DNA from 3 places in the Janthinobacterium sp. HH106 genome. Region 1 is predicted to be linked to each of the others. Evidence: predicted binding sites of a transcription regulator. Region 1 holds the regulator's gene; each other region holds the start of a gene.
The links. The regulator FNR, encoded in region 1, switches genes on or off when oxygen is low (the NO sensors DNR and NnrR bind a similar motif). The targets are predictions, from matches to a motif close to TTGATNNNNATCAA.
Positions count from the first base shown of each region.

Region 2: cydD (thiol reductant ABC exporter subunit CydD) is a predicted target of FNR. The motif match lies at 3,466-3,479, and genes of this name have one in related genera.
Region 3: paaA (1,2-phenylacetyl-CoA epoxidase subunit PaaA) is a predicted target of FNR. The motif match lies at 3,810-3,823, and genes of this name have one in related genera.

Region 1 is NZ_LRIC01000012.1:130,742-140,995, reverse strand. It holds gene JAB8_RS06720 (heavy metal translocating P-type ATPase) at 1-122, shown strand, start outside; gene ccoS (cbb3-type cytochrome oxidase assembly protein CcoS) at 125-301, shown strand; gene ccoN (cytochrome-c oxidase, cbb3-type subunit I) at 530-1,957, shown strand; gene ccoO (cytochrome-c oxidase, cbb3-type subunit II) at 1,973-2,587, shown strand; gene JAB8_RS06700 (cbb3-type cytochrome c oxidase subunit 3) at 2,589-2,789, shown strand; gene ccoP (cytochrome-c oxidase, cbb3-type subunit III) at 2,782-3,702, shown strand; gene ccoG (cytochrome c oxidase accessory protein CcoG) at 3,707-5,089, shown strand; gene JAB8_RS06685 (FixH family protein) at 5,151-5,675, shown strand; gene fnr (fumarate/nitrate reduction transcriptional regulator Fnr) at 5,802-6,560, opposite strand; gene JAB8_RS06675 (response regulator) at 6,800-9,874, shown strand; gene JAB8_RS06670 (TOBE domain-containing protein) at 9,953-10,254, opposite strand, start outside.
Region 2 is NZ_LRIC01000061.1:33,421-43,674, forward strand. It holds gene glmM (phosphoglucosamine mutase) at 1-1,243, shown strand, start outside; tRNA gene JAB8_RS23645 (tRNA-Pro) at 1,325-1,401, shown strand; tRNA gene JAB8_RS23650 (tRNA-Arg) at 1,496-1,570, shown strand; gene JAB8_RS23655 (hypothetical protein) at 1,642-1,821, opposite strand; gene JAB8_RS30025 (FxDxF family PEP-CTERM protein) at 1,981-2,547, opposite strand; gene JAB8_RS23665 (GbsR/MarR family transcriptional regulator) at 2,854-3,405, opposite strand; gene cydD (thiol reductant ABC exporter subunit CydD) at 3,543-5,243, shown strand; gene JAB8_RS23675 (ATP-binding cassette domain-containing protein) at 5,240-6,922, shown strand; gene JAB8_RS23680 (cytochrome ubiquinol oxidase subunit I) at 7,048-8,625, shown strand; gene cydB (cytochrome d ubiquinol oxidase subunit II) at 8,639-9,793, shown strand; gene cydX (cytochrome bd-I oxidase subunit CydX) at 9,967-10,092, shown strand.
Region 3 is NZ_LRIC01000048.1:393,570-403,823, forward strand. It holds gene JAB8_RS19385 (methyl-accepting chemotaxis protein) at 1-586, opposite strand, end outside; gene JAB8_RS19390 (M14-type cytosolic carboxypeptidase) at 955-2,079, opposite strand; gene JAB8_RS19395 (hypothetical protein) at 2,221-2,475, shown strand; gene paaX (phenylacetic acid degradation operon negative regulatory protein PaaX) at 2,711-3,640, opposite strand; gene paaA (1,2-phenylacetyl-CoA epoxidase subunit PaaA) at 3,908-4,897, shown strand; gene paaB (1,2-phenylacetyl-CoA epoxidase subunit PaaB) at 4,926-5,210, shown strand; gene paaC (1,2-phenylacetyl-CoA epoxidase subunit PaaC) at 5,210-5,977, shown strand; gene paaD (1,2-phenylacetyl-CoA epoxidase subunit PaaD) at 5,977-6,504, shown strand; gene paaE (1,2-phenylacetyl-CoA epoxidase subunit PaaE) at 6,545-7,624, shown strand; gene paaG (2-(1,2-epoxy-1,2-dihydrophenyl)acetyl-CoA isomerase PaaG) at 7,738-8,529, shown strand; gene paaH (3-hydroxyacyl-CoA dehydrogenase PaaH) at 8,531-10,096, shown strand; gene paaI (hydroxyphenylacetyl-CoA thioesterase PaaI) at 10,089-10,254, shown strand, end outside.

The DNA of each region.
Region 1 (10,254 bases):
ACAATCTGACGGCCATCCCGGCCGCCGCGCTGGGCTTCTTGAACCCCTGGCTGTCCGGCGTCGGCATGGCTGCCAGCTCGGCCGTCGTCATCGCCAACGCCCTGCGCCTGCGGAAAGCCTGAACATGGAAGCACTGTATCTCCTCATCCCCCTGAGCGTCGTGGTCGTCTTCATCGCCCTGTGGGTGTATTTCACGGCCTCGGACAGCGGCCAGTTCGACGACCTCGTCGGACCGGGCCTGCGCGTGCTGCAGGACGACGATACGACGGTCAAGCCGGCGCCCGGCGAACCGCATCCCTGACTTCATCGCCCGGCCGGCGTCCCGCACGCCATGGCCGGCGCGTCTGCTCCACATGCCCTTTTTGCAGGGATCTTGTACGGCTTTTTTGATCGAAATATCACTTTATTTCGATGCCAGTTCGCTACGCTTATTTCATCCGGGGAATTTTGATCCACATCAAAGTTTTTTCGCGGTCAAACACTTACTCTCTGGCCACCATCATAAATAGTAATTCCAGGGAGAGTCTTTGTGGATCAATCGCTGAACTATAACTACAAGATCGTGAAGCAATTCGCGGTCGCTACTGTGGTATGGGGCATCATCGGCATGCTGGTTGGCGTTATCATCGCCGCTCAGCTGGCCTGGCCTGCCCTGAACCTCGACATACCATGGCTGACATACGGACGCTTGCGTCCGCTGCACACGAATGCGGTGATTTTCGCCTTCGGCATCTGCGGCCTGTTCGCCACCTCGTACTACGTCGTGCAACGCACCTGCCAGGTGCGCCTGTTTTCCGACAAACTGGCCGCCTTTACCTTCTGGGGCTGGCAAGCGGTAATCCTGTGCGCGGTCGTCAGCCTGCCCATGGGCCTGACCCGCGGCAAGGAATACGCCGAGCTGGAATGGCCTATCGCCATCCTCATCGCCGTCGTCTGGATCGCCTACGCCATCGTCTTCTTCGGCACCCTGATCAAGCGCAAGGTCAAGCACATCTATGTGGCCAACTGGTTCTTCGGCGCCTACATCCTGGCCGTGACGATTTTGCACGTGGTCAATGGCGCCGTCATGCCAGCCTCGTTCACCAAGTCGTATTCCGCGTATGCGGGCGTGCAGGACGCCATGATCCAGTGGTGGTACGGCCATAACGCGGTGGGCTTCATCCTGACCGCCGGCTACCTGGGCATGGTCTACTACTTCATCCCGAAACAGGCCGAGCGCCCCGTGTACTCGTACCGTCTGTCGATCGTCCACTTCTGGGCGCTGATCTTCACCTACATGTGGGCGGGCCCGCATCACCTGCACTACACGGCATTGCCTGACTGGACGCAATCGATCGGCATGGTCTTCTCGCTGGTCCTGCTGGCACCAAGCTGGGGCGGCATGATCAACGGCATCATGACCCTGTCGGGCGCCTGGCACAAGCTGCGCACCGATCCGATCCTGAAATTCATGATCGTCTCGCTGTCGTTCTACGGCATCGCCACCTTCGAAGGTCCGATGATGTCGATCAAGACCATCAACTCGCTGTCGCACTACACCGACTGGACCGTTGCCCACGTGCATGCGGGCGCCCTGGGCTGGGTGGGCTTCATCACCATGGGTTCGATCTACTACCTGCTGCCGCGCCTGGCGGGCCGCACGCAGATGCACAGCACGCGCCTGGTCGACGTGCACTTCTGGGTGGCCACCATCGGCATCGTGCTGTACATCGCCGCGATGTGGATCGCCGGCGTGATGCAGGGCCTGATGTGGCGCGCGGTCAATCCGGACGGCACCCTGACCTACACCTTTGTCGAGAGCGTGAAAGCAACGTATCCGTACTACGTGGTGCGCGTGGCCGGCGGCCTGCTGTACCTGTCGGGTATGTGCATCATGGGCTACAACACCTGGATGACTCTGCGCGGCAGCAAACTCCCCGTCGCCCGCATTCCGGAACTGAACGCGGCGCACGCCTGATAGGAGCGAAAGCAAATGAAATTTTCACATGCATGGATTGAGAAAAACCCCTGGCTGCTGATCGCCCTGGTCACGGTGGTGATCAGCATCGGCGGCGCCGTCGAGATCGTCCCCCTGTTCTTCCAGAAGAGCACGACGGAGCCCGTCGCCGGCCTGAAGCCGTATTCGCCGCTGCGCCTGGCGGGCCGCGACATCTACGTGCGCGAAGGCTGCTACAACTGCCACTCGCAGATGGTGCGTCCGCTGCGCGCGGAAACGGAACGCTATGGCCACTATTCGGTCGCCGGCGAGTTCGTCTACGACCGTCCGTTCCAGTGGGGTTCCAAGCGCACGGGGCCGGACCTGGCCCGCGTGGGCGCCCGCTACAGCGACGAATGGCACCGCACGCACTTGAACAACCCGCGCGACGTGGTGCCCGAGTCGAACATGCCGGCCTACCCATGGCTGGCGAAGACCAAGCTGGTGCCTGACGACATCATGCCGAAGATGCGCGCCCTGAAACGCCTGGGCCAGCCGTACAGCGACGAAGAGATCGCCGCCGGCCCCGCGCAGCTGCAGGACAAGACGGAAGAAGACGCCCTGGTCGCCTATCTGCAAGGCCTCGGTACATTAATCAAAACAAGGAATTAGCATGGCAATCGAAAACCTGTTTGACAGCGCCAGCAGCGTCATGACGGTGGTTTCCTTTATGACATTCGTGGGCATCCTGTGGTGGACGTTCAGCCGCAGCAATGGCGACTTCGACGCGGCGGCACGCCTGCCGTTCGCCGACGAGGCGCTCGACTATCCGGCCGATGCCGCGCCGGCACAAGGGGAGCGCAACCATGGCTGACTTTACCAATGGCTTCTGGAATATCTACATCGTCGTGCTGTCCCTGCTGGGCATCATCGGCTGCGGCGTGCTGCTGTACTCGCAGTCGAAAGTGAAAGTGGCCGCCGGCGCCCCCGCCGACGGCACCACGGGCCACGTGTGGGACGAGGACTTGAAGGAACTCAATACGCCGATGCCGCGCTGGTGGATGTGGCTGTTCTACATCACCATCGTCTTCGCGCTGGCCTACCTGTTCCTGTACCCGGGCCTGGGCACCTACGCCGGCAGCCTGGGCTGGAAATCGACGGGCCAGTACGAGGAAGAGCTGAAGAAGGCGGAAGCCGACTACGGCCCCCTGTTCAACAAGTACCTGAGCCAGGACTTGAAGACGGTGGCCGCCGATCCGCAGGCGCAAGCGATCGGCCAGCGTCTGTTCCTGACCTACTGCGCGCAGTGCCACGGTTCGGATGCCCGCGGCAACAAGGGCTTCCCCAACCTGACGGACAAGGACTGGCTGTATGGCGGTGATCCCGACATCATCAAGACCACCATCATGCACGGCCGCAATGGGCAGATGCCGCCGATGGGCGCCGCGCTCGGTTCCGAAAAAGATGTCGAGAACGTGGCCCATTACGTGCTGAGTCTGTCCGGTTCCACGTCGGACCCCGTCAAGTCCGTGCTGGGCAAGGCCAAGTTCGGCGCCTGCATGGCCTGTCACGGCGCCGATGCGAAGGGCAACCAGATGCTCGGCGCGCCTAACCTGACGGACAAGATCTGGCTGTACGGCGGCAGCGCCGATACCATCATGGAAACCGTGCGCAAGGGTCGCAACAACACCATGCCGGCCTTCAGCGACTTCCTCGGCGAATCCAAGGTACACGTGCTGTCGGCGTATGTCTGGAGCCTGTCGAATCCCCAGACGCCCGTGAAATGATGTAATGGAACCTCAAGTCATCAAGATGTATGCGGCCCGCGAGCAAATCTACCCTCGCGAGGCCAAAGGACGCTACGCTACCTGGCGATGGGTATGCGTATGGCTTACCCAGCTCGCGTTCTACGGCTTGCCGTGGTTGACCTGGAATGGCAGGCAAGCCCTGCTGTTCGATTTGACCACGCGCAAGTTCTACATTTTCGGCGTCGTGCTGTGGCCCCAGGATTTCATCTATCTGGCGGCCCTGCTGATCATCTGTGCGTATTTGTTATTCCTCGTCACGGCCATTGCCGGGCGGGTGTGGTGCGGGTTTTCTTGCCCGCAAACGGTATACACGGAAATCTTCCTGTGGGTCGAACGCCGCATCGAGGGCACGCGCAGCGCGCGCATGGCCCTCGACAAGCAGGGCCCCTCCGTGCGCAAGGCGTTCAAGAAGACGGCCAAGCACCTGGTATGGGGCGCCATCGCCCTGTGGACGGGCTTTACCTTTGTCGGCTACTTCACGCCGATCAAGGAACTGGCGCGCGAGGTGACCACCCTCAATTTCGGTCCCTGGGAATGGTTCTGGGTCTTGTTCTACAGCCTGGCAACCTACGGCAACGCGGGCTGGCTGCGCGAGCAGGTGTGCAAATACATGTGCCCCTACGCGCGCTTCCAGAGCGCCATGTTCGACCAGGACACCCTGATCATCACCTACGATGCCAAGCGCGGCGAACCACGCGGCGCCATGAGCAAGAAGGCCGGCAACAACGACAAGCTGGGCGACTGCATCGATTGCACCCTGTGCGTGCAGGTGTGTCCGACCGGTATCGATATCCGCAACGGCCTGCAGTATGAATGCATCGGCTGCGCCGCCTGCGTCGATGCCTGCAATACCGTGATGGACAAGGTCGAGCGGCCGCGTGGCCTGATACGCTACAGCACCGACCATGCGATGGAAAACAACTTCAATTCGAAGCAGATCCGCCAGCGCGCCATGCGCCCGCGCGTGCTGATCTACACGTCCATCCTGGCCCTGATCATCATCGCCGTGTGTACGTCGCTGGCCCTGCGCACGCCCCTGAAAATGGACGTGATCCGCGACCGCGGTTCGATGGGACGCGAGGTGGAAGACGGCATGATCGAAAACGTCTATCGTCTGCAGATCATGAACACCTCGGAGCAAAGCCAGCATTTCAAAATCAGCGCATCCGGCTTGCCGGGCCTGACCTTGCTGACGCGCGACGAAGTGACCTTGCAGCCGACGGAAACGCTGGGCTGGCCGATCCGCCTGCGCGTGCCGCACGGCGTCGGCGAGAAGGGCTCGAACAAGATTGCGATCGAATTGCACTCGCTGGACGACCCGTCGCTGCACGTGCGCGAAAGCGCGGTGTTCATCGTGCCGCGCTAATGCAGGAAGGCCGGTCCCCGCATGGGGGCTGGCCGTATACCAGAAACACAGGAGAAATACCATGTCCGACAGTCTGAAACTGCAACCTCCCGTTGCCCCCTGGTACAAGCATCGCTGGCCATGGCTGCTGATGATCGGTCCCGGCCTGTCCGTGGTCGTCGGCAGCTTCATGGGCTATATCGCGTTTACGCAGCCCGATGCGCTGGTGGTGGGCGACTATTACAAGCAGGGCAAGGCGATCAACCAGGATTTGAAGCGCGACACGATCGCCAGCGACCTGGCCATGGATACGACCCTGTCGTATGACGTCGCTGCAGCGCGCCTGAGCGGCTCCGTGCACAGCTTCGGCAAGGCGTACCAGGGGCCTTTGCAGCTGCACCTGGCGCATGCGACCCTGCCGGAAAAGGATATCAAGCTGCTGGTGCAGCCCGATGCGGCCGGCAATTTTTCCGTGGCGCTGCCGATGCTCGAGCGCAGCCGCTGGCAAGTGCTGGTGGAAAACGACAAACGCGAGTGGCGCCTGTCCGGCATCTGGACCTGGCCCGTGCAACGCAGCATCGCGCTGCACGCGGATGAAGAGCTATAACGTACAGCGCCGGGAAAAAACCGTAGCGAGCGGCAGTGATTTGTGGCTGAGAAGCACAGCTGTGCTATAGCACAGCGAGCATCGCAGGCCGCAAAGCACGACGCGCAGCAGGTTTTGACGGTGCTGTTACTTGCAGACGTCGGTGCCGGCTGTAATAGCTTTTAACTTGGCCGGCTGCAAGATCTCGATCTCGCGGTTGGAAACGCGCAGCCAGCCTTCCTTCTTGAATTTCGACAATAAACGGCTGACGCTTTCGATGGTCAGGCCCAGGTAGTTGCCGATTTCCTCGCGCGACATGCGCAACTGAAATTTGCTGGCCGAATAGCCGCGCGCTTCATAGCGCGACGCCAGGTTGACGATAAAGGCGGCAAAACGCTGCGTCGCCTGCATGTTGCCCAGCAACAGCATGACACTTTGCTCGCGCGTGATTTCCTGGCTCATCATGCGGTGGAAATGGCGCAGCAGGGTCGGCATATTGCCCAGCAATTGTTCCAGGCTGGAAAACGGGATTTCACACACTTCACTGTCTTCCAGCGCCACCGCATTACAGTGGTGACGGTCGGCGCTGATGGCGTCCATGCCCAGCAGTTCGCCCGCCATCTGGAAACCCGTCACCTGCTCTTCGCCGCCCGGATTGATCTGGTAGGTCTTGAAGTGGCCCAGACGGATCGCATACAGGTTCTGGAACGAGTCGCCGATGCGGAACAGCGAAGCGCCGCGCACGATCTTGCGGCGGCGGCCGATGATCTGGTCCAGTCTGTCCATGTCGCCCACGTCGAGGCCCATCGGCAGACACAATTGATGCATGCTGCAGGTCGAGCATCGCGCACGCAACGCTTCCACGGTCACTGTGGGCGAGGTTGGAGTGAGTAGCGCTTCAGTCATGTCGGTACCTTTTAGAAAATGCAACAACAAGTTTACTGCATACAGGGTTGCCGTGTGCCAATTTCACCGCAATTTCGCTGAATAAACGACGTTCCGACTTTAATTATATGGCAACATCGTCAAAAGCCCATGCGGAGAGGGCAATTTGCGTGGCGGCGCTTGCCAAGCTGGGGTATTGATAGGAAAATTCCTGACAGCATTATCTGCCGCCTGTGCCGCCCGGTACTGAAAAGGAAATCATGAAGCCTCTCGGCATCAAAGCAAAAGTCGCGCTGGCCACCAGCCTGACCTCGATCGCCATGATCGCGCTGGTCACCATGATCCAGGTGCAGCACATGCGCGACGATTTCACCAAGGTACTGTTGAGCCAGCAGTCGTCCCTGATCAGCCGCACCGCCGCCGAGCTCGACGACAAGCTGGGCATGCTGCTGCAGATCGTCACCCTGACGGCCCGGCAGCAGCCGCCGGAACTGATCGCCCAGCCCGCCCAATTGCGCGAATACTATTCGCGCCGCTCGATGCTGGTGCTGTTCGACGACGTGCTGGTGCTCGACGCGCACGGCGCCGTCGTGGCCGACATGCCGGAAGTGGCGGGGCGCGCCGGCATCAACGTCGCCGAGCGCGAGTATTTCCAGACCGTGCTGCGCACGCGCCAGCCCATGATCACCGAGCCGATGCTGGGCAAATCGAGCGGCATGCCCATCGTGCAGATGGTCGCGCCCGTGCTGGGCGCCGATGGCCAGGTGGCCGGCGTGGTGATCGGCGTGCTGCGCCTGTACAAGGATAACCTGCTGGGGAGGTTGCGCTCAGAAAAGATCGGCAAGAGCGGCTATTACTTCGTCCTCACGCGCGGCGCCGTGCCGCGCTATGTGCTGCATCCCGACACCAGCCGTTTGCTGCAGCCGCGCCTGCCGAACGCCAACCTGACGACCACCCGGCTGCTGAAGGACGATGGCGAAGGCACCATGGTCAGCACCAACAGCCGCGGCATCACGGCCGTCAACAGCTTCAAGCGCCTGAAATCCGTAAATTGGCTGCTGGCCGCCTCGCTGCCCCTCGACGACGCCTTCGAACCGTTCGACGGCGTGCTGTACCGGTTGGTGCTGTGGAGCATCCTCGCCTCGCTGCTGGCCGCAGCCGTGCTGGGCTGGGTCACCGTGCGCCTGCTCTCGCCGCTGGTGCGCCTGCGCGACACCCTGCAGGCGCTGCGCACCAGCGGCAGCCGTTTCACTCCCGTGCCCGTGCAGCAGCGCGACGAGATCGGCGAGCTGACGGAAGCGTTCAACGGCCTGATGAGCGAGCGCGACCGCTTGCAGCAGGAGCTCGAATCGCGCGCGGCGGAGCTGGAACAGGAGCGCGACCGGGCCGAGGCGGCCAACCGCGCGAAGAGCGATTTCGTGGCCAACATGAGCCATGAAATCCGCACGCCCCTCAATGCCGTGCTGGGCATGGTGTATTTGCTGGGCAATACCAAGCTCGATACGGAACAGCGCAAGTATCTGACCATGGTGCGCGTGGCGGGCCAGTCGCTGCTGGGCATCCTCAACGACGTGCTCGATTATTCGAAGATCGAGGCGCGCCGCATGGAATTGTCGCCCGTCGAATTCGACCTCGACGAAGTCATGAACACGCTGGCCACGACGATGACGATGAATGCGGGCGAAAAGGAGCTGGAACTGGCGATTGCCGTCGAGCCCGACGTGCCGCGCCGCCTCATGGGCGACGCCCAGCGCCTGCAGCAGATTCTCGTCAACCTGGCCGGCAATGCGATCAAGTTCACCGAGAGCGGCGAAGTGGTGGTGGCCGTCAGCCTGGCCGAGAAGGACAACGGCCGTGCCTGGCTGCGCTTCGAAGTGCGCGACACGGGCATCGGCATGACGGAACTGCAGCAACAGCAGCTGTTTGCCGCGTTTTCGCAGGGCGACCAAAGCATCACGCGGCGCTTCGGCGGCACGGGCCTGGGCCTGGCCATCAGCAAGCAGCTGATCCACATGATGGGCGGCGACATCGCCGTCGCCAGCAGCGAAGGCAAGGGCAGCCGCTTCTGGTTCAGCGTGCCGTTCGAGATGCTGGCGCAGCCGGCCGAAACGCGGCGCACGCCCACCCTGGGCCAGCTGCGCCTGCTGGTGGCCGACGACAACCGCACCACGCGCGAACTGATCGTCAAGCTGATCGAGGCGTGGGGCTGGCTGGCCGACGAAGTGGACTCCGGCTTTGCCGCTATCGAACTGTACCGCGAGCGCCTGGCGCAGCAGCAGCCGTACGACGTGGTGCTGGCCGACTGGCACATGCCCGTGATGGACGGCCTGGCCACGGCCAAGGCCATCCGCCAGGCAGCCAGCGGCCAGCGCCAGCCCATCGTGGTGATGGTCAACGCCTTCGCCCGCAACCACCTCGAGGAAATCTCCAGCGCGGCCGAGGCCGATGTCGTGCTGATGAAGCCCATCACGGGCTCGAGCCTGTTCGATGCCCTGCACCAGGCGCTGATTACCAAGCACGACGGCGGCGAGCAGCGCATGCTGCAGCAGCCGCTGGGCACGGAACTGGCCGGCGTGCATTTCCTGCTGGTGGAAGACAACCATTTGAACCAGGCCGTGGCGCGCGGCATCCTCGAACACATGGGCGCCACCCTCGACGTGGTGGGCGACGGCTTGCAGGCCGTGGAACGGCTGCGCACGGAAGCGCTGCGCTACGACATCGTGCTGATGGACATGCAGATGCCCGTCATGGACGGCTTCAGCGCCACCCACATCATCCGCACGGAACTACGCTTGAGCCTGCCCGTGATCGCCATGACGGCCGGCGTGCTGGCGTCCGAGCGCGAGCGCTGCATGACGGCCGGCATCAGCGATTTCATCGCCAAGCCCGTGGTGGTGGAAGAGATGATGGAAGTGATCCTGCGCCACCTGCCCAAGCGCCCGCCAGTGCAGACGGCGGGGCCGGCGCCCGTCGCCGATGAGGAAGTGTTTTCCATGGCGCCGCTGATGCGCGTGATGGGGCGCGACGCGAAGGGGCGCGGCGTGCTGCGGCGCATGGTGGAAGACGCGCTGAACAAGGGCATGACGCCCATGCGCGATGCCGAAACAGCCTTGCAGGCAGGCCGCCACAGCGACGTGGCGCGCATCCTGCACAGCGTGCGCGGCTCCGTCGGCACCCTGGGCACGAAACGCCTGATCCGCACCGCGTTCGCCACCGAGGAAGCCATCGATGCGGGCCGCCTCGACGAGGTGCCAGCGCTGCTGGCGCAGACGGCGCAGGAACTGGAGCAGGCGCTGGCGGCGGCGGCCGATTGGTTGTCCAGGCTGAAGGATTAAGCCTGCAACGTAAAACTGGGGTCAGGCCCCGGAACCTTGTCGGATTACGCGCTTGCGCGCTAATCCGACCTACCCCATTTACGCCGGCACGCCCAGGATCACGCTGGACGCCTTGAAAATCGCCGTCACACTGCTGCCGATCTCGATGCCCAGCTCGGTGCTGCTCTGGTTGGTGATGATGGCGGCGATCGTGCCGCCGCGTGGCAAGTCCAGCACCACTTCCGTGTTGACGGCGCCCGTCTGCACGCGCGTCACCAGCCCGGCCAGCTGGTTGCGTGCGGAAAAGCGCGCGCCTGCGCTGTCGGCCACGAGGATGATCGACGATGCCTTGATCAGCGCAAACGCTTCCGCGCCCGGCACCAGGCCCAGGCTGGCGCTGC
Region 2 (10,254 bases), on a different contig from region 1:
CGGCAAGGTGCTGGCCAAGTCGGAGGGCGGCAAGGCGCGTCCGACGGTACTGATCGGCAAGGACACGCGCATTTCCGGCTACATGCTGGAAGCGGCGCTGGAAGCGGGCCTGTCGGCCGCCGGCGTGGATGTGATGCTGGCCGGCCCCATGCCGACGCCGGCGATCGCTTACCTGACGCGGGCGCTGCGCCTGTCGGCAGGTGTGGTCATTTCCGCCTCGCACAATCCGTATCACGACAATGGCATCAAGTTCTTTTCCGGCCAGGGCACCAAGCTGCCCGACAGCGTGGAACTGGAAATCGAAGCGGCGCTCGACGAGCCCATGGCTTGCGTGGCGTCGGACAAGCTGGGCCGCGCCAAGCGCCTCGACGACGCCCAGGGCCGCTACATCGAATTTTGCAAGAGCACCTTCCCGAACGAGCTGGACTTGCGCGGCCTGAAGATCGTCGTCGATTGCGCGCATGGCGCCGCCTACCATATCGCGCCGCACGTCTTCCATGAACTGGGCGCGGAAGTCATCGCCATCGGCAACAAGCCCGATGGCTTCAACATCAATGCGGGCTTTGGCGCCACGGCAACCAAGGCCATGGCCGAAGCCGTCGTCGAGCACGGCGCGGACCTGGGCATCGCCCTTGACGGCGACGCCGACCGCCTGATCATGTGCGACGCCACGGGCCGCTTGTACAACGGCGACGAATTGTTGTACGTCATGGTCAAGGACCGTCTGGCGACGGGTCCCGTGGCCGGCGCCGTCGGCACGTTGATGACGAATATGGCGCTGGAAGTGCTGTTCAAGCAGCAGGGCATCGGCTTTGCGCGCGCCAAGGTGGGCGACCGCTACGTGCTGGAAGTCATGAAGGAAAAGGGCTGGATACTGGGCGGCGAGGGCTCGGGCCATTTGCTGTGTCTGGACCGCCACACGACGGGCGACGGCATCGTCTCCGCGCTGCAAGTATTGTCCGCGCTCAAGCGCAGCGGCCAAAGCCTGCAGCAATGCCTGGCCGAACTGGTGCTGTTCCCGCAAACCCTGATCAATCTGCGCGTGGCGCCCGGTTTCGACTGGCAGAAAAATGCCGCCATGGTGGCCGAGAAGGAACTGGTCGAGGCCGAACTGGGCGACACGGGCCGCGTGCTGATCCGCGCTTCGGGCACCGAACCGCTGATCCGCGTGATGGTGGAGGCGAAGGACAAGGAGAAGGCCGAGAGCATGGCGCGCCGCATCGCCGATAAAGTTGGCGCTTAAGGGGCAGGGGCGATAGTTATTTCCATCTAATTCGTCTATGGCAATTGACGAAATTGGGTGGGGGCGTTATTATCTTGTCTTCGGAGTGTGGCGCAGCCCGGTAGCGCACCTGGTTTGGGACCAGGGGGTCCAAGGTTCGAATCCTTGTACTCCGACCAAAGTCATAAGCGGGCTGTCAGAAATGACAGCCCGTTTTCTATTGTGCGACGCCTTGGCATTGCTGGCGCGCATAGACTAAAATGCTGCACCTTTCCGCCCATCGTTCAACGGATAGGACAACGGTCTTCTAAACCGTGAATGGGGGTTCGATTCCCTCTGGGCGGACCAGTTCATGCTGGTCATGCACGCGACAGCCTGTCGCATTGCCATCACTCTTCATCTTTTGCCTGCCTGCCGTGTCACGGCTGCGCAAACAGTACCACGCTCAGCAAATATAACAGCGGCGCCGCGCACAGCAGCGCGGATAGTAGCGACCCCATTTTCTTGCTGGCCAGCCGGGCCAGGCGCAGCCGTTCCCGCGCGGGCAAGTGCTGGCGGATCACGCTGCGCGCGCGTGGCTGAAACGGTTGTTCGTGCATGAGATCTCCCTCGTCGATCAGCAGTGGATGCCGTCGAGCATAGCGAGGGGGATCTAAAAATGGTGTAAAAAGCGTGCCTGGCGCCGCAAGCGCGGTGTAAAGATGCGGCTGGCATGGAGGCGGCAGCGGGCGATGTTGCGCCGCTGCCGCTGGTGATGCTTACTTTCCCTGGCGGCGGCGTGCCAGGAAGCCCAGCAGGCCCAGGCCGGCGAGCAGCATGGCATAGGTTTCAGGTTCCGGCACGGCGGAAATGAAGGCCCTGTAGTTGCTCAGGTCCTTGGGCAGGCCCGCCACCGTGAACGTGGTGCCGGCAGCCACTGGCGCGGCCCAGTGGAACACCAGTTCGCCCTGGCCGAAGTGGATGGCCAGATAGTCATAGGCGGCCGCGCTCGTATAGGAATTGACCCCGCCGCTCAGGCCTGCCGTGGTGCCGGCAGTGCAGCCCGAAGTGGCGCTGTCGCAATACGAAACGGCGGCGCCCAGGCTGCTGCCGAACACGCCATTGATGTAGCCCTGGATGTCCGAGGGGCTCTGCGGCACCAGATTATCGTCATAATATTTCACCTCCAATGCCGGTGATGGCAAATAGGTGACGGTGCTGCCGGCAATGACGAAACCGCTGGCCGGCCCCACATCAACCCAGGTGGCCGCTTGCGCTGCACTTGCCAGTACGGTCATTGCGGCCAGCATGGATGCCTTGACGGCAATGCTTTTTATGCTTTTCATGAAAATCCCCTTGTGCTTGAGACAGTTGCTACATCGTGTAGGGATACGCCCCTGCCTGCCGGGGAAGTCATCCCATTGCCCGTTTTTAGCTGCTATTTCCTGCGCGTACTGAGTACGCAAATGCAAGCTTACTCTTGATGTAAATTAATGCAATTTTAATAATTCTATTGGTTTGCTTGACAACATCGCATACGGCTATGTATGGATGTGCTAGCGATGGCCAACATGACGTTAGGAAATAGCGTGACAAGGCGCGCCAGCTTGTGCTAGCGGCGTTCGGACTTGGGAAAAGGGGAGGCGGGTGCTTCAGTCGCTGTTGTTGCTGACGCCAAACAGGCGATCCTTGGCGTTGAGCAGCTTTTGTACCTTGGCGCCCATTTTCATCAGTTGCGCCATCGATTCGGGCGACAGGCGCTGCAAGTCGTCGAACCAGGTGTTGGCCAGGTCGACCAGTTCATACATTTCGCGCATGCGCTCCTGCGCATATTGATCCACGGGTTCCGTGGCCGGGGCCAGCAGCGCTTCGCGCAGCACTGTCAAGGTCGGGGCCACCTCGCGGCGGCGGCGCTCGGCGGCCACCACGCGGAAGATTTGCCACACGTCGCCCAGCGAGGAAAAATACTCGCGCCGGTCGCCGGGGATGCGCGACTGGCGGATCAAGCCCCAGCCCTGCAATTCCTTCAGGCCGATGCTCACGTTCGAGCGCGAAAAACTCAGGTGCTCCGCGATTTCATCCGCGTGCAAAGGATGCTCCGCGACAAACAACAAGGCGTACACTTGCCCCACCGTGCGGTTAAAGCCCCAGCGGCTGCCCATCTCGCCGAAATGGCTGACGAAGGTCAGGATCAGCGGCGTCATTTGGATATTTTGAGTTTTCATAATTATCTGAATTTTTTCACGCCAAACCGCCAGGGTCAATTGATATATGTCATGTTTCGCAGTATTATACAAAAAATCGAATTTACAGAAAATTCTGAAAACTCAAAAAATATAAGATGACGACCTCGCCACTGTCCTTGCCCCGCTTTATTCTTCCCCGTGCCGCCAGTCTGGCGCAAGGCGGCGCCGCCTTGCTGTGGCTGCCGCAAGCGGCCTTGCTGGCCTGGGCCGTGCAAGCCATGCTCGATGGCGCGCCGTGGCGCGCGGCCCTGTTGCCGGCCGCAGGCGTGCTGCTGCTGGGCGTGCTGCGCGCCGGCTGCGAAGCGTGGGGTGCACGGCGCATGTATGCGGCGGCGCGCGCGCACCTGTCCACCTTGCGCGGGCAAGTGGCGCAGGCGCTGGCGCGCCGTTCGCCGCTGGACCGCCAGCGCGCCCAGTCGGGGCAGGCGGCCAGCGTCATTGCCGAGCAGGCCGAAGCCATCGTGCCGTATCTGGTGCGCTACAAGCCGGCGCGCTGGAAAGTCATGCTCGTGCCGCTCGTGATCCTCGCCGTGGTGACGCCGCTGTCGTGGATCGCCGCGCTGATCCTGCTCATCGCCGCGCCTCTGATTCCCGTCTTCATGGCCCTCGTGGGCATGGGCGCGCAGGCGGCCAGCCGCGCGCAGATGGTGGAAATGGGCAGCATGAACGCCTTTCTGCTGGACCGCCTGCGCGGCCTGGCCACCTTGCGCGCGCTCGATGCCGGCGATGCCACGGCCGCGCGGCTGGACGCCTCGTCGCAATCCGTGCGCCGGCGCACGATGGTGGTGCTGCGCATCGCCTTTTTGTCGTCCGCCGTGCTGGAACTGTTTTCCGCGCTGGGCGTGGCCATGGTGGCAGCCTTCATCGGCTTCTCGCTGCTGGGCAGCCTCGATTTCGGCACCTGGGGCCGCGAACTGACGTTGGGGCAGGGCTTGTTCATCCTGCTGCTGGCGCCCGCGTTCTTCGAGCCGCTGCGCGAGCTGGCCGCCGTCTGGCACGACAAGGCGGCTGGCGAAGCGGGCCTGGCCGGACTGCACGACCTGGCCGCCGAGGGCGTGCCTTTGCCGGGCGCCGGCGTGAAAGCGGCTGCCGTCTCCGCCGCCGCCATGGCGGTGGCGCCGCCGCCCGCCATTGACATCCATCAACTGCGCTTTGCCCATCCCGGCGAAGCGCCCGTGTTCGACGGCTTGGACTTGAGCGTGCGCGCCGGCGAACACGTGGCCCTGCTGGGCGCCAGCGGCGCGGGCAAGACCACCTTGCTGTCCCTGCTGGCCGGCTTGCTGCCCGCCGGCGGCGGCGACATCCGCATCGGCGGCGTGCGCCTGAATGACGGTACCGTCAATACCGTGCGCCAGCGCATGGCCTGGATGGGCCAGCGTCCGCACGTGTTTGCCGCGTCCGTCAGCCAGAACGTGACACTGGGCCGGGCAGGTGCGAACGCCGCGCACGTGACGCAGGCGCTGCACCTGGCCGACCTGACCAGCGTGGCGCAGGCGCAGCCGGCCGTCATGCTCAGCGATGGCGGCCAGGGCTTGTCCGGCGGTGAAGCCGTGCGCCTGGCCCTGGCCCGCGTGGCCCTGCATCCGCATGCGGACTTGCTGCTGGTCGATGAGCCGACGGCCCACCTGGACAGCGAAACGGCGGCGCGCGTCACGGACGCCTTGCTGGCCCTGGCAAAAGGCAAGACGATGCTTGTCGCCACGCACGACCCCGTGCTGGCTGGCCGGCTGCAGCGCACGGTGCAAGTTGATGCCCAGGCGCATGCGCAGACGCAGAAGGCAGAGGCGCGCGCATGAAAACATCGCTGATATCGCACCCCGTGCTGCGGCAATTGCTGCTGGCCCAGCCCCGCAAGCTGATCGGGGGCGCCGTGCTGGCGGCCCTGACGGCCGTGGCCGGCATGGCCCTGCTGGGCCTGTCCGGCTGGTTCATCACGGCCACCTCGATTGCCGGCTTGCATGCGTCCACCGCCATCGTCTTCGACGTGTTCGGCCCGTCGGCCGGCATCCGCCTGCTGGCCATCGGCCGCACGGGCTCGCGCTATGCGGAGCGCCTCGTCACGCACGACGCCACGTTCGCCGCGCTGGCCAGTATCCGCGTGCAGCTGTTTCGCGGCTGGTCGCGCCCGGAAGCGGCCAGCCGCTTGCTGCGCCAGCCCGCCAGGATGCTGTTCCGCCTGACGGCCGATATCGACGCGCTCGAATCGCTGTATTTGCGCCTGCTGGTGCCCGCCTTCACGGCACTGTGCGTGGCCATGCTGGCCGGCGTGGCGTTGGGCGTGATGCAGTGGCAGCTGGGCCTGGGCCTGGCCGCGTGGCTGCTGGCCGCCGGCGGCGGCATCAGCTGGCTTCTGGCGCGCGGCGCCCGCCGTCCCGCCATCGTGCGTACACGCGCCATCGAAAAACTGCGTTCCGCCACCATCGACCTGGTGGCGGGCCAGACGGACCTGGTGATGGCGGGCCGCATCGACGCCCAGTGCGCCGCGCTGGGACAGATCGACCGCTCGCTGGCGCAAGCCGATGTTGCCCTGCTGCGCCTGGAGACGGCGGCGGGCGCTGCATATGGCGTGGCGGGCAGCGCGACCCTGGCAGGGGTGCTGCTGGCCGTGGCCGCGCTGGTGCAGCAGCAGGCGCTGAACGTGCCGCTGGCAGCCCTGGCCCTGTTGATTGCATTGACAGCCTTGGAACCGTTTGCGGGACTGCGCCGCGGCGCGCTGGAAGCGGGGCGCATGCTGCTGGCCATGCGCCGCCTGGCGCCGCGTCTCGATGCTCAGGAGATCGCAGTGCCGCCGGCTGACAGCGCACCGGGCTTGCGCCTGGAACATGTCAGCGCCGCACATGCGGGCAGTGATGTCGCCATCTTGCACGACGTATCGCTGCACATCGGCGAGGGCGAACGCGTGGCCTTGATCGGCCCCAGCGGCGCGGGCAAGTCGACCTTGCTGGCCATCGCCGCGCGCGAGCTGGCGCCGTTGTCGGGCACGGTGCACGCGGGCCGCGCCTGTTTATTCACCCAGAAGACGGAACTGTTCCAGGACAGCTTGCGCGACAACCTGCGCTTGGCCGCCCCGTCCGCCAGCGATGCGCAGCTGTGGGCGGCGCTGCAGGCGGCCGGCCTGGACGACGAGGTGCGGGCCTTCGCGGACGGCCTCGATACCATGCTGGGCGAGGGCGGCCTGGGCTTGTCGGGCGGCCAGGCGCGCCGCTTGGCACTGGCGCGGCTGTTCCTGCACGCATCGACCTTGTGGCTGCTGGACGAGGCGACGGAAGCGCTCAATGCGCAGACGGCGATCGATGTCCTGCAGCGCCTGGGCGCGCGCTGCGAAGGGCGCAGCTTGCTGATCGCCACCCACTTGCGGCGCGAAGCAGCGCTGGCGGACCGGCTGGTCAGCCTGCGCGATGGCCGTATCGTCGGCGACGCGCGCCGTGGCACGCCAGCCTTCGAGGCGGCGCTGGCGGGCCTGCGCGCAGATTAAGGCATCAAGGAACGACTGGAGGCACAGGCGGCGCTGCCTGACAGCTTTGCAACAACAGCGCCAAGCGAAACAGCATCAGATAGATACCAAGTTTACACACAGTAGGGAAATACCAAGGAAATCATATGGACTTCGATATTGTCGCTTTATCCAGACTGCAGTTCGCGCTGACAGCTCTGTACCACTTTATATTCGTTCCGCTGACGATAGGGCTGTCAGTGATCCTCGCCATCATGGAGACGGTCTACGTGATGACGAACCGCCCCATCTGGCGCGACATGACCAAGTTCTGGGGTGTCTTGTTCGGCATCAACTTCGCCATGGGCGTGGCGACGGGCGTCGTCATGGAATTCCAGTTCGGCATGAACTGGAGCTATTACAGCCATTATGTGGGCGACATTTTCGGCGCGCCGCTGGCCATCGAGGGCTTGATGGCTTTCTTCCTGGAAGCGACCTTCGTCGGCCTGTTCTTCTTCGGCTGGGACAAGCTGTCGAAGCGGGGCCACCTGGTCACCACCTGGCTGGTGGCCATCGGCTCGAACTTCTCGGCCCTGTGGATTTTGATCGCCAACGGCTGGATGCAAAATCCCGTCGGCGCGGCCTTCAATCCGCAGACCATGCGCATGGAAGTGACGGATTTCGGCGCCGTGCTGACGAATCCCGTGGCACAGGCGAAATTCGTGCATACGGTGTCGGCCGGCTACACGGCGGCGGCGATCTTCGTGCTGGGTATTTCCGCCTGGTATCTGCTGAAGGGCCGCCACGTGCAGCTGGCCAAGCGCTCGATGACGGTGGCCGCCTCGTTCGGCCTGGCCGCCACCTTGTCGGTGGTGGTGCTCGGTGACGAAAGCGGCTACCTGTCGTCCGAACATCAAAAGATGAAGCTGGCCGCGATCGAAGCCATGTGGACCACGGAGCCGGCGCCCGCCGCCTTCACGGCCATCGGCTTTCCCGACGCGAAAGCGCGCGAGACGCATTACGCCGTGCACATCCCGATGGTGATGGGCTTGATCGGCACGCGTTCGCTGACGACGGAAATCCCCGGCATCGAGCAATTGGTCGACCGCGGCGAGCTGCTGATCCAGGATGGCATCAAGGCGTACGACGCGCTGCAAACCATCCGCAGCGTGGCGCCAGGTGCGCCTGTGCCGCAAGAGGCGAAAGACATGTTCGAGTCGAAAGGCCAGTCCATGGGCTATGCCTTGCTGCTGAAACGCTATGTCGACGATCCGCGCCAGGCCACGCCCGAGCAGATCCGCCAGGCCGCGCTCGACACCGTGCCGCCCGTGGGGCCCTTGTTCTGGTCCTTCCGCGTGATGGTGGGCCTGGGCATGTTCTTTATTTTGCTGACCGGCACCTTCTTCATTCTGTCGACGCGCCGCACCCTGGACAAGCATCGCTGGCTGCTGAAGCTGGCCGTGTTCGCCATCCCGTTGCCGTGGGTGGCCATCGAGGCGGGCTGGATGGTGGCCGAAGTGGGCCGCCAGCCGTGGGTCATCGAAGGCGTGCTGCCGACGGCCGTGGCCGTCTCCAACCTGGGGGCGTCGACGCTCCTGATTACCATCGCCGGCTTTGCCGCCATCTACACCGTGCTGTTGATTATCGAAATGAAGCTCATGCTCAAGGCCATCCGCAAGGGGCCGGAAGAGACGCCGCGGGCTCCCGTGCCAGCGGCCGCAGCCATTCATACTCAACGCGCCTGAGGAGGACCAGACCATGATTTTGCATGAAATGATTTCGTATGAAACCCTGCGCCTGATCTGGTGGCTGCTGATCGGCATATTGCTGGTGGGCTTTGCCATCACGGACGGCTTCGATCTGGGCACGGGCATCCTGCTGCCGTTCGCCGGCAAGACGGACCTCGAGCGCCGCGTCATCATCAACAGCATCGGCCCCGTATGGGAGGGCAACCAGGTGTGGCTGATCCTCGGCGGCGGCGCCATCTTTGCCGCCTGGCCGCAGCTGTACGCCGTCTCGTTCTCGGGCTTTTACCTGGCCATGTTCGTCATCCTGGTGGCGCTGATCGTGCGTCCCGTCGCCTTCAAGTTCCGCAGCAAGCGCGAAGACCCCCGCTGGCGCGCCCGCTGGGACGCGGCCCTGTTCGTGGGCGGCTTCGTGCCGGCCCTGATCTGCGGCGTGGCCATCGGCAACGTGCTGCAGGGCGTACCGTTCCGTTTCTCGCCGGACATGCATATCTTCTATGACGGCAGCTTCTTTGCGCTGCTCAACCCGTTCGCCTTGCTGTGCGGCCTCGTTTCGGTGGCCATGCTGGTGATGCACGGCGCCACCTGGCTGCAAGTGAAAACGGACGGTGCCGTGGCGGAACGTTCGCGCCGTTACGGCAGCGTGGCGGCAATCGCCACGGTCGTGCTGTATGCGGCAGCCGGCGTGGCCCTGTGGCTGTGGGTCGATGGCTACCGCGTCACCAGCGCCGTCGTCGTCGATGGCCCGTCGAACCCGATGCTGAAAACGGCGCAAGTGCACGTGGGTGCCTGGTTCCTCAACTTTGCCGCCCATCCGTGGACCTGGATCGCCCCTGCGGCCGGTTTGCTGGGTCCCTTGCTGGCGTTCGCCTTGCTGCGCGCGCGCCGCGAAGTGCCCGCCTTGCTGGCCAGCGCGGCCAGCATCGCCGGCATCATCCTCAGCGTGGGCGCGGCCATGTTCCCGTTCATCCTGCCATCGTCGATCGACCCGCGCGCCAGCCTGACGGTGTGGGATTCTTCTTCCAGCCACATGACCCTGTTCATCATGCTGGTCGTCACGGCCGTCTTCATCCCCCTCATCGTGGCGTATACGACGTGGGTGTATAAAGTGCTGTGGGGTAAGGTTGACGGCAAAGCCATCGAAGACGACAGCGGTCACGCTTATTGAGAACACCTAACTAAACCTACTGCGCGTCGCCCTTTGCGGCCGGCGATGCTCACCGTACTGGAGTACGGTTGCGCTTCTCGACCACAAATCGCTGCCGCTCACTACGGTTTTGTTAGGTGTCGTTAGTTTGATAGTAAAAACGATCAAGCTGGAATTGAAGAAAGGAAATAATTATGTGGTACTTCGCCTGGATACTGGGTCTTCCGCTGGCGGCGACGTTCGCCGTGCTCAATGCGATGTGGTATGAAGTCGCCGATGGCGACACGACGCCCGAGCAGTACCGCGACACGCCGAACTAGTCGCGCCTGAATTTGATCTGCCCCGCCCGGTGCAATGGTTTTGCCATTGCCGCCCGGCGGGGCATTTTTATGGTTTTTCGCGGATTTCAGTCAAGCAAATCCCGCCATGCCGTGAAAGAGGAAAGATTTGTTGTACGGCCAACACGGTATTCGCCGCCGTAC
Region 3 (10,254 bases), on a different contig from region 1:
TGGACAGGGACAAGGTCAGGATGATGGCCATGCGCCCATCGGCGGCGGCTTGCTTGCCTTCGCTTTCCATCAGCGATTCCTGGAAGCTGGTCATGGCCGCCAGGGCCGTCAAGAATTTTTCTTGCGGATAGCGCAACTGCGTCAACAGGAAGATGCCCGCCGTTTCCGATTTGCCTTCTTGTAATAGTTTGATGTTCGCATCGCGCGTCCTGGCATAGCTTTCGCGGCTGCTCATCACGGCCTGGAGCAGTTCCTGGCCCTTGGGCGTGTTGATCATGGTTTTCAGGCGCGCCAGCAGCTCCGTATTCTTTTTGATCGAGGCCTGAATCTTGGTCACGGAACTGCTGACTTCGTCGGCATCGTTGGCGCCGATGATGGCGATGCTCAGCAGGCGGGCCTGGATATTGACCTCGGACTGTATCGTATTCGACAACATGACCTTGACATAGCGGTCGTTGAGAATTTTTTCCGTCGAGGTGTTGATGTTGCGAATGCGGCTGATGGAAACAAATGCCACCATGGCAAGCAGGACAATGATCAAGCCGAAACTGACGGCCAGGCGGGTACTGATTTTAAGCTTATACATAGGTCATTCATCCTCGGCGAAAAGCGGAAAGCGTGCGCAGGGAATCGTCCCGCGGACAGGCTGTGTCCATTCAAGACGATGCTGATGCGGTCAGTTTGCGTTACAGAAAGCTAATTCGGCAGGGACAGGGCCGTGGATGCGTATTGCCGGTGGCCGGGAAGTCATTGGCGACCCGCCCGGCGAGATATTCTTGCGGGGCAGCGCAGCGTGGCGCGGCCCGATTCTGTTGCTTAGTGTAGGACGATAATTTCTGACAGGCAAGATGTTAGGAAAAAAATCCGCTCGGCCAGCAACGCTTGTCGTGCGGTCAAAAAAAATGCCCCGGCGAGCGGGGCAAGGGATCAAGCGGGCCGTGTCGGCCCAGGCGCTCAGGCGCGCAAGGTGGACAGGATAGGTTGCAGCACGGCCGCGCCCAGTGCGGCGCTGCGGGCGCCGCTCCAGCCCGTTTGCGGGTCGGGATCGTTGGCGTTGTCCTTGAACGGCAATTCCAGGGTCAGCGACAGGCAGCCGAAAGCGTGCGTGATGTGGGGCGAGCCCATGGTCAGCACTTCCGGCGTGAACGGGCCGTCTTCATAGCCATGCTCATCCTGGAAGTCGGGGCTGGCCACCTTGAAGTCGGCGATGAAGCGGTCTTGCTCGGCCTTTTGTGCTGGCGTGAAATTTTCCAGCGCATCGCTGCCGGCCACGAAGACGTAGGGCAAGCCTTCGTCACCATGCACGTCGAGGAACAGGTCGCAACCGATTTCATGCATTTTCTGTTTCACCAGGAACACTTCCGGGCTGCGCTCCATGGTCGGCGTCATCCATTCGCGGTTCAGGTTGGCGCCGGCCGCGTTGGTGCGCAGGTTGCCGTGCACGGAACCGTCCGGGTTCATGTTCGGCACCACGTAGAAGACGGCGTCCTGCAGGCACTGGCGGGCAAAGGGATTGGCCTGGTCCAGCAAGGCTTCAAGCATGCCTTCGACAAACCACTCGGCCATCGTCTCGCCCGGATGCTGGCGCGCGATGACCCAGACTTTTTTCTCGGCATCGGCGTCGCCGACGACCAGCAGATTCATGTCGCGGCCTTCCACCGTGCTGCCCAGGTCGATCAGGCGCACGAGCGGCGACGCTTGCGCGCTGTCGATCAGGGCCAGGTGGCGGTCCCATGGATACGGTTCGAAATAGGCGTAGTAGACGCTTTCTTCCTCGGGGGTGTGTTCGATGGTCATCACCGTGCCGTCAAAGCTGGTCGGCACGCGGAACCAGGTTTCGCGGTCGTAGCTGGCCACGGCCTGGTAGTCTTTCCAGCCGTCCGGGTAGGCGGACTTGCCGGCATTCATGAAGCGGATCGTGCACGCCTCGCCTTGCGCGCCTTGCAGGCGGAAGTAAAACCACTGCGTGATGTCGGCGTGGGAATCCTTGCGGATGTTCAGTTCGATGGACTGGGCATCGTCGGCGCGCAGCACCTCGATCGCGCCGGCGTCGAATTGCTGGCTGATTTTAATGGTCATGAGTGTTCCTGATAAAAACGTATGGGTTTTGCATCGTGTGCAATGGCGCGATGATACCTGTTTTGCGGTGGCCTTTGTGCTGGCGCAAACGATGACGGACATGCTTTGCTAACGTGGAAGCTCCGACATGGGGAGATCATCATGGACGACCATAGCAACCACATACGCGAACTGGAAAAGAAAATCAGCGCCCTCAGCGACGCGCTGGCGCACCTGGGCAAGGGCACGACCTTGCAGGAATTGCTGCGCATCATACGTTTCCCCGGCTACACGACGCCGGCCGAATTCAGCTTCAACGTCGCCATCCTCGACACCATGCTGGTGCAGGCCAATGCGCTGGAAAAGCTGGGGCAGGATTTGCTGGCGGGGGCCAAGCAGGTGGTGGCAAAACAGTGAGCAGGCGGTGACTTACAACACCTAACAAAACCGTAGCGAGCGGAAGGGAGTTGTGGTTGAGAAGCGCAACTGTACGAAGGTACAGTGAGCATCGCAGGCCGCAAATACCGACGCGCAGTAGGTTTTGATAGGTGTTCTTATTCCTGAACACCTGAAAAATGGCCAGGGCAAGGCGCAGGGCCGCAGGCAGTACGAACGTACGCCCAGGCCCTGCAACGCCGCCATGGACGTTTTATCAGGTGTTCAGTCCGCCGAAGCGTTCGTAAAACCACGGCTCCACGTCCGGCGCGTGCTCATCCTCGCGACGCAGGGTGGCCAGGATGTGTTCCTCTGCAGGAGCATACGTGATGCGGTACAGGTCGCGCGCCAGCGCATAGGCTTGCGTGCCAGGCCACGGTTCGGGCAGCAGTTCGACGGGCAGTTGCGGGTCGTGCAACTGCACGCGACGGTAGGCGTGCGTCAGCAGCGAGCGGATGACGAACGCTTGCTCCGCATCGAACACGGGTTCTTCCTGCAGCAGGGTCAGCAGCGGCTGGAAGCTGGCGATGAATTTTTCGTAGCCAGCCATCACTTCCGACAAGTCCCAGCAGTCGCCCACCATGTCGCGCAGGGGACGCGTGCTGACGCCTGGCAATTCCGTGGTGTGGCAGACATACAGCTTGCCCTGCACCTCGTTGCGCACGAGGATATCTTCCAGCGCCTCCGCATTGCTGGCCGGATGGCCAAAGATGCCGGGAGAGATCAAGCCGTAGCCCGCCCACAATAATTCCTTGCGCAGCGCGCCCCGTTCGGCGGCGCCGATGCTGCCGGCCGGACCGATCACCAGGGTCCAGCTGCCATCCCAGTGCACGACCAGCGGCGCGTAGATGCGGCGGTAGGCGCGTTCGAAGCGGGCCAGCGCCTCCGGGCGTATCGCATAGGCGCTGCGGCGGCCGTCGCGCTGCGAGCTGAGCCAGCCTTCCTGCGCCAGGCGGAACACGCTGGTGCGCAATAGCCGGTCATTGACGCCGAATGGCGCCAGCAGTTCGATCAGGCTGCCCAGCCAGATGGCGCCGCCGCGCGGCACGATGGCGTCGCCGAAGATGGTCATCACCAGGGACTTCGAGCGCGGTGGGTCGCTTTCCAGGAAATCGGCTATCCATGCCGTGCAGCGGGTGTTCTTCATGTGGTTCCGGTCTGGCCGTGTTGCGGTCGGTTCAATAAAAGCAGCAGTTTACTTGGCTGCGCGGGTAGCGCGGCAATAATTTGCCGGAAGCGCGGGTAGCGCCCCATGGTGTTTTCTCATAAGCAATATCATACGCACAAAAAAGCTGCACAAGATACGATTTTTTAAAATGATTCACATCAAGTGTATGCAAATCGTTTTTTGTATCGTATTATCTGTTTATCGCACCGCGTTGCTGCGCAAAATCAAAGACATGGGAGACACATCATGTACGCACAAATGGTTGAAACCGGCCTCAAGAACGTCCGCTCCATCGACGACATGGGCCAGGAAGAGCGCGCTTTCCAGGCGCGCATCGACGAAGGCATCAAGATCGAGGCCAAGGACTGGATGCCGGACGCCTACCGCAAGACCCTGATCCGCCAGATTTCGCAGCACGCGCACTCGGAAATCGTCGGCCAATTGCCTGAAGGTAACTGGGTCACGCGCGCACCGACCCTGAAACGCAAGTCGATCCTGCTGGCGAAGATCCAGGACGAAGCGGGCCACGGCCTGTACCTGTACAGCGCCGCGGAAACCCTGGGCGTGTCGCGCGACGATTTGCTGGCCGCCTTGCATTCTGGCAAAGCCAAGTATTCCAGCATCTTCAACTATCCCACCCTGTCGTGGGCCGACATGGGCGCCATCGGCTGGCTGGTCGACGGTTCCGCCATCATCAACCAGATTCCCCTGTGCCGCTGTTCCTACGGTCCGTATGCGCGCGCCATGATCCGCGTCTGCAAGGAAGAATCGTTCCATGCGCGCCAGGGCTACGACATCATGATGTCGCTGTGCAAGGGTACGCCCGCACAGAAAGCCATGGCGCAAGATGCCTTGAACCGCTGGTGGTGGCCATCGCTGATGATGTTCGGCCCGTCCGACGCCGCCTCCGTCAACAGCGCGCAATCGGCGCAATGGCGCATCAAGCTGTTCTCGAACGATGAATTGCGCCAGCGCATGGTCGACCAGACCGTGCCGCAAATCGAATACCTGGGCCTGACCGTGCCCGATCCCGACCTGAAGTTCAATGCGGAGACGGGCCACTATGAATTCGGCGAGATCGACTGGGCCGAGTTCAACAATGTCCTGAAGGGTAATGGCCCGTGCAATCGCGAACGTTTGCAAACGCGCGTGAAAGCGTATGAAGACGGTGCATGGTTCCGCGATGCCTTGGTCGCGTATGCCGACAAGCAAGCCGCCAACAAAGCAGCAGCGTAATTACATAAGACAGATAGGGGATAGCAACATGAGCAAAGAATGGCCATTGTGGGAAGTGTTCATCCGCAGCCAGCACGGCCTGGCGCACAAGCATGTAGGCAGCCTGCACGCGTCCGACGCCGCCATGGCGGTCAACCATGCGCGCGACGTCTACACGCGCCGCAATGAAGGCGTGAGCATCTGGGTGGTGCGCGCGGCCGATATCGTCGCCAGCAGCCCCGGCGACAAGGGCGCCCTGTTCGAACCGTCGAACAGCAAGGTGTACCGCCATCCCACCTTCTTCCCGATGCCGGAAGAAGTCAAGAACCTGTGATGGGAGCGCCTGCAATGGATGACAAGGTCAACTACCTTTTGCGCCTGGGCGACAACGCCCTGATCCTCAGCCAGCAGCTGTCGCAGCTGTGCGGCAAGGGACCGGCGCTGGAAGAAGACATGGCGCTGACCAACGTGGCGCTCGATCTGTTGGGCCAGACGCGCTTGTGGTTCAGCTATGCGGCCGAACTGGAAAACGCGGGCCGCGACGAGGACGACATTGCCTTTTTGCGCGATGCCCACGATTTCAAGAACTGCCTGCTGGTCGAACAGCCGAACGGCAATTACGCCGACACCATGATGCGCCAGTTCTTCTTCGACAGCTGGCACTACTTCCAGCTGCTGGAACTGACGAAATCGGCGGATGCGCGCATCGTCGAAGTGGCGCAAAAGTCGATCAAGGAAGTGACGTATCACCTGCGCCGCAGCGGTGACCTGATCGTGCGCCTCGGCGACGGCACGGCGGACAGCCATGCGAAAACGCAGGCGGCCGCCGACAAGCTGTGGATGTACACGGGCGAGATGTTCAAGTACGACGCCGTCGACCAGGCCATGGTCGCCGCCGGCATCGCGCCGCCATCGGACGTGCTGCGCCGGGCCTTCCTCGAGCACGTGGCCGAGATCTTCGCCGAAGCCACCTTGACCATGCCGGCGCCCGACGCCTGGATGCAAAAGGGCGGCAAGCAGGGCACGCACACGGAACACCTGGGTTTTATTCTGGCCGAGATGCAGTTCCTGCAGCGCGCCTACCCCGGGGCGGAGTGGTAATGAACACGCCCATGGCAGCGCTGGACGCGGCCCAGGTCTGGGCCTGGCTCGGCGATGTGCCTGACCCGGAAATCCCCGTCATTTCGGTGGTGGACCTGGGCATCGTGCGCGCCGTCGAAGTGACGGATGGCGATGCCTGCATCGTGACGATCACGCCCACATATTCGGGATGTCCGGCCATGCAAGTGATCGCCGACGCCGTCACGGATGCCTTGCGCAGCCATGGCGTGGCCAGGGTGACCCTGGTGAACCAGCTGGCGCCCGCCTGGACCACGGACTGGATGAGCGAGGCGGGCAAGGTCAAGCTGAAAGGCTATGGCATCGCGCCGCCGCAGCAGCAGGTGATCGATATCAGCGGCTTGCGTGGTGGCGTGAAACGGCAACCGATGCCCAAGCTGGACGTCATTTGCCCGAACTGCGGCTCCACGCATACGCAGCTGACCAGCCAGTTCGGCTCCACGCCGTGCAAGGCCCTGTACAAATGCCTGGCTTGCCGCGAACCGTTTGACTACTTCAAGTGCCACTAAAAAAATCAGGCACACGTTCCGAAGAAACTGGAGATGAAGCATGAGTAAATTTTATCCGCTGCGCGTAGCGAACGTGCGCAACGAAACACGCGACACCATCGCCGTCACGTTCGACGTGCCGTCTGAACTGCAGCAGCAGTTCCGCTTCCAGCAGGGCCAGCACCTGACCCTGCGCACCAATATCAATGCGGAAGACGTGCGCCGTTCGTATTCCATCTGTTCGGCGGTGCAGGACGGCACCCTGCGCGTGGCCATCAAGCGCACGCCGGGCGGCGCTTTCTCCACCTGGGCCAACGACACCCTGAAAGCCGGCGCCACCATCGAGGTGATGCCGCCCATGGGACACTTCAACGTGCCGCTCGACTGCGTCAACCGCAAGCACTACCTGGCATTCGCGGCCGGCAGCGGCATCACGCCCATCCTCTCCATCATCAAGACGACCCTGCTGACGGAACCCCTGAGCCGCTTCACCCTGTTTTACGGCAACCGCGCCTCGTCGTCCGTCATCTTCAAGGAAGAATTGACGGACTTGAAGGATGTGTACCTGGAGCGTTTGAACCTCGTCTACGTGATGAGCCGCGAGCAGCAGGACATCGAATTGTTCAACGGCCGCATCACGCAAGAAAAATGCGAACAGTTCCTGCAGCACTGGATCAAAGTCGAAGACTACGACAACGCGTTTATTTGTGGCCCGGAAGATATGATGCTCGGCGTGTCCGCTGCCCTGCAGGCGGCCGGCATGCCCAAGCAGAATATCAAGATCGAACTGTTCGCCGCCAGCATCCCGAAAAACGCCCACAAGCCGCGCGCCCAGCTGGCTGCGGATGCCGTGCAGGAAACGGAAGTGACCGTCATCATGGATGGCAACCACACCACCTTCATGATGGACAAGGACAAGGAGTCCATCCTCGACGCGGGACTGCGCAGTGGGCTGGACATGCGCTACTCGTGCAAGGGCGGCGTATGCTCGACCTGCCGCTGCAAGATACTCGACGGCAAAGTCGAGATGGACGTCAACTACGCGCTGGAAGACTATGAAGTGGCGCGCGGCTTCGTCCTCAGCTGCCAGAGTTTCCCGCTGACCGACAAGGTCGTCGTCGACTTCGATCAGGCAGAATAAAAGCCGGGGTCAGTTCCTGCGGAATCGTAATTCGGCCCATTGGGGCGAATTACCCCGCCGGGTCTGACCCCAGATTTCCGCTGCGGGCCAATAAATAAAAATAGCGAGACGCCATGACCTACCAAAACATCCTCTTTACCATCGAGCAGGGTATCGCGACGCTCACCCTGAACCGTCCCGACAAGCTCAATAGCTTTACGCAAGCCATGCACGAGGAAGTGCGCGACGCGATTGCGCAAGTGAACGCCGACAGCACCGTGCGCGTCTTCGTGCTGACGGGCGCGGGCCGCGGCTTTTGCGCGGGCCAGGATTTGTCCGACCGCGCCGTGGAACCCGGTTCGAAGGGCGTGGACCTGGGCGAATCGGTGGAAAAGAACTATGCGCCGCTGGTGCTGGCCTTGAAAGCCCTGGCTATGCCCGTGATCTGCGCCGTCAACGGCGTGGCCGCCGGCGCGGGCGCCAACCTGGCGCTGGCCTGCGACATCGTCATCGCCGGCAAGTCGGCCAGTTTCGTCGAAGTGTTCTGCAAGCTGGGCCTGATCCCGGACACGGGCGGCACCTTCTTCCTGCCACGGCTGATCGGTTCGGCGCGCGCCATGGGCCTGGCCATGCTCGGCGAAAAACTCACGGCGGAAAAGGCCGAGGACTGGGGCCTGATCTGGAAATGCGTGGACGATGCCGAACTGGCGGAAGAGACGCGCAAGCTGGCCGTGCACTTTTCTACCGCACCGACCAAGGGCCTGGCGTACACCAAGCAGGCGCTGGCTCTCAGTGGCGCCAATACCCTGCCGCAGCAGCTTGCGCTGGAAGCGCGCATGATGAGCGATCTCGGTAACAGCGACGATTACCGCGAAGGCGTGGCCGCCTTCATGGAAAAGCGCACACCGCAATTCAAGGGACATTGATATGGCAGCTTTGGACAACAACAGTATCGTCGCCGTCATCGGCAGCGGCGCCATGGGCGCCGGCATCGCGCAGGTGGCCGCTGCCGCCGGCTACAGAGTCAAACTGTACGACACGCGCGCGGAAGCGGTGAGCAAGGCTTTGCTTGATATCGGCAAGATGTATGCGAAGCTGGCCGAGAAGGGCCGCATGACGTTGGACGAAGCCACGGCCGCCACGGCGCGTCTGCAGGCGGCCGGCAGCCTGGCCGATGTCAGCGATTGCGACCTGGTGGTGGAAGCCATCGTGGAAAACCTCGACGTCAAGCGCGGCCTGTTCGCCGAACTCGAAGCGTTAGTCAGCGACGACTGCATCCTGGCGACGAATACCTCGTCGATTTCCGTCACGGCCATCGCCGCCAAGCTGCGCCGGCCGGAACGCCTGGTCGGCATGCATTTCTTTAATCCCGTGCCCCTGATGGCGCTGGTGGAAGTGATCAGTGGCCTGGCCACCAGCGAGCAGGTCGCTGCCACCGTGTATGACACGTCCATCGCCTGGGGCAAGAAGCCCGTGCATGCGAAATCGACGCCAGGCTTCATCGTCAACCGGGTCGCCCGTCCGTTCTATGCGGAAGGCTGGCGCTTGCTGAATGAACAGGCGGGCGATGCCGCCACCATCGATGCCGTGCTGCGCGAAGCGGGCGGCTTCCGCATGGGGCCATTCGAACTGATGGACTTGATCGGCCACGACGTGAATTTCTCCGTCACGCAATCCGTGTTCGGCGCCTACTTCAACGACCCGCGCTTCACGCCATCCGTGCTGCAGCAGGAAATGGTCAACGCGGGATTCCTTGGCCGCAAATCGGGCCGAGGCTTTTATCTGTACGGCGAAGGCGCGGCTGCCCCCGTGGCGCAGGCGGAAAGCGCGCAAGCGGCCCCGGAATTCGTCGCCCTGTCGGCCGCCATCGGCGGCGATGGCCGTGGCCACAGCGGCATCATCCGCAGCCTGGTGCAGCGGCTGGAGCAGGCGGGCGTCACCGTCAGCCGCCGCGTGACGCAGGAAGGCCAGGCGCATGACGAGGCACCGGCCCTGCATTGCCATGGCGCCGCGATCTATCTGACCGATGGGCGCAGCGCCACCCAGCGCGCGCACGACAACCAGCATCCGGACACGGTGCTGTTCGACCTGGCGCTCGATTACGCCAGTGCAAAGCGCATCGCCGTGGCCCGTGCCGACCAGTGCAGCGACGAGGCCTACGCGGCCGTCGTCGGCCTGTTCCAGGCGGCCGGTTTCACCGTCACGCGCCTGGACGACGTGCCTGGCCTGGCCGTCATGCGCACCGTCGCCATGCTGGCCAACGAGGCGGCCGACGCCGTCAACCAGGGCGTGTGCACGGCGGATGCCGTCGATATCGCCATGCAGAAGGGCGTCAATTATCCGCGCGGACCGCTGGCCTGGGCCGATGCGGTCGGCGTTCAACAGATCGTGACCGTGCTGCACCACCTGGCGCAAGGCTATGGCGAAGACCGCTACCGGGTCTCGCCGCTGCTGCGCCGCAAACTCGCCAATGGAGCACCGTTTCATGCATAAGGAAGACCATATTCACGCTGCCCAGGCTTTGGCCGAAGCGGCTGCCGCCTCCATGCTGTCGCGCGATAACGCCACCGCAGCCATGGGCATCGCCCTGGCCGACGTGGGTCCCGGCCATGCGCGCATGACGATGACGGTGCGCGCCGACATGCTCAACG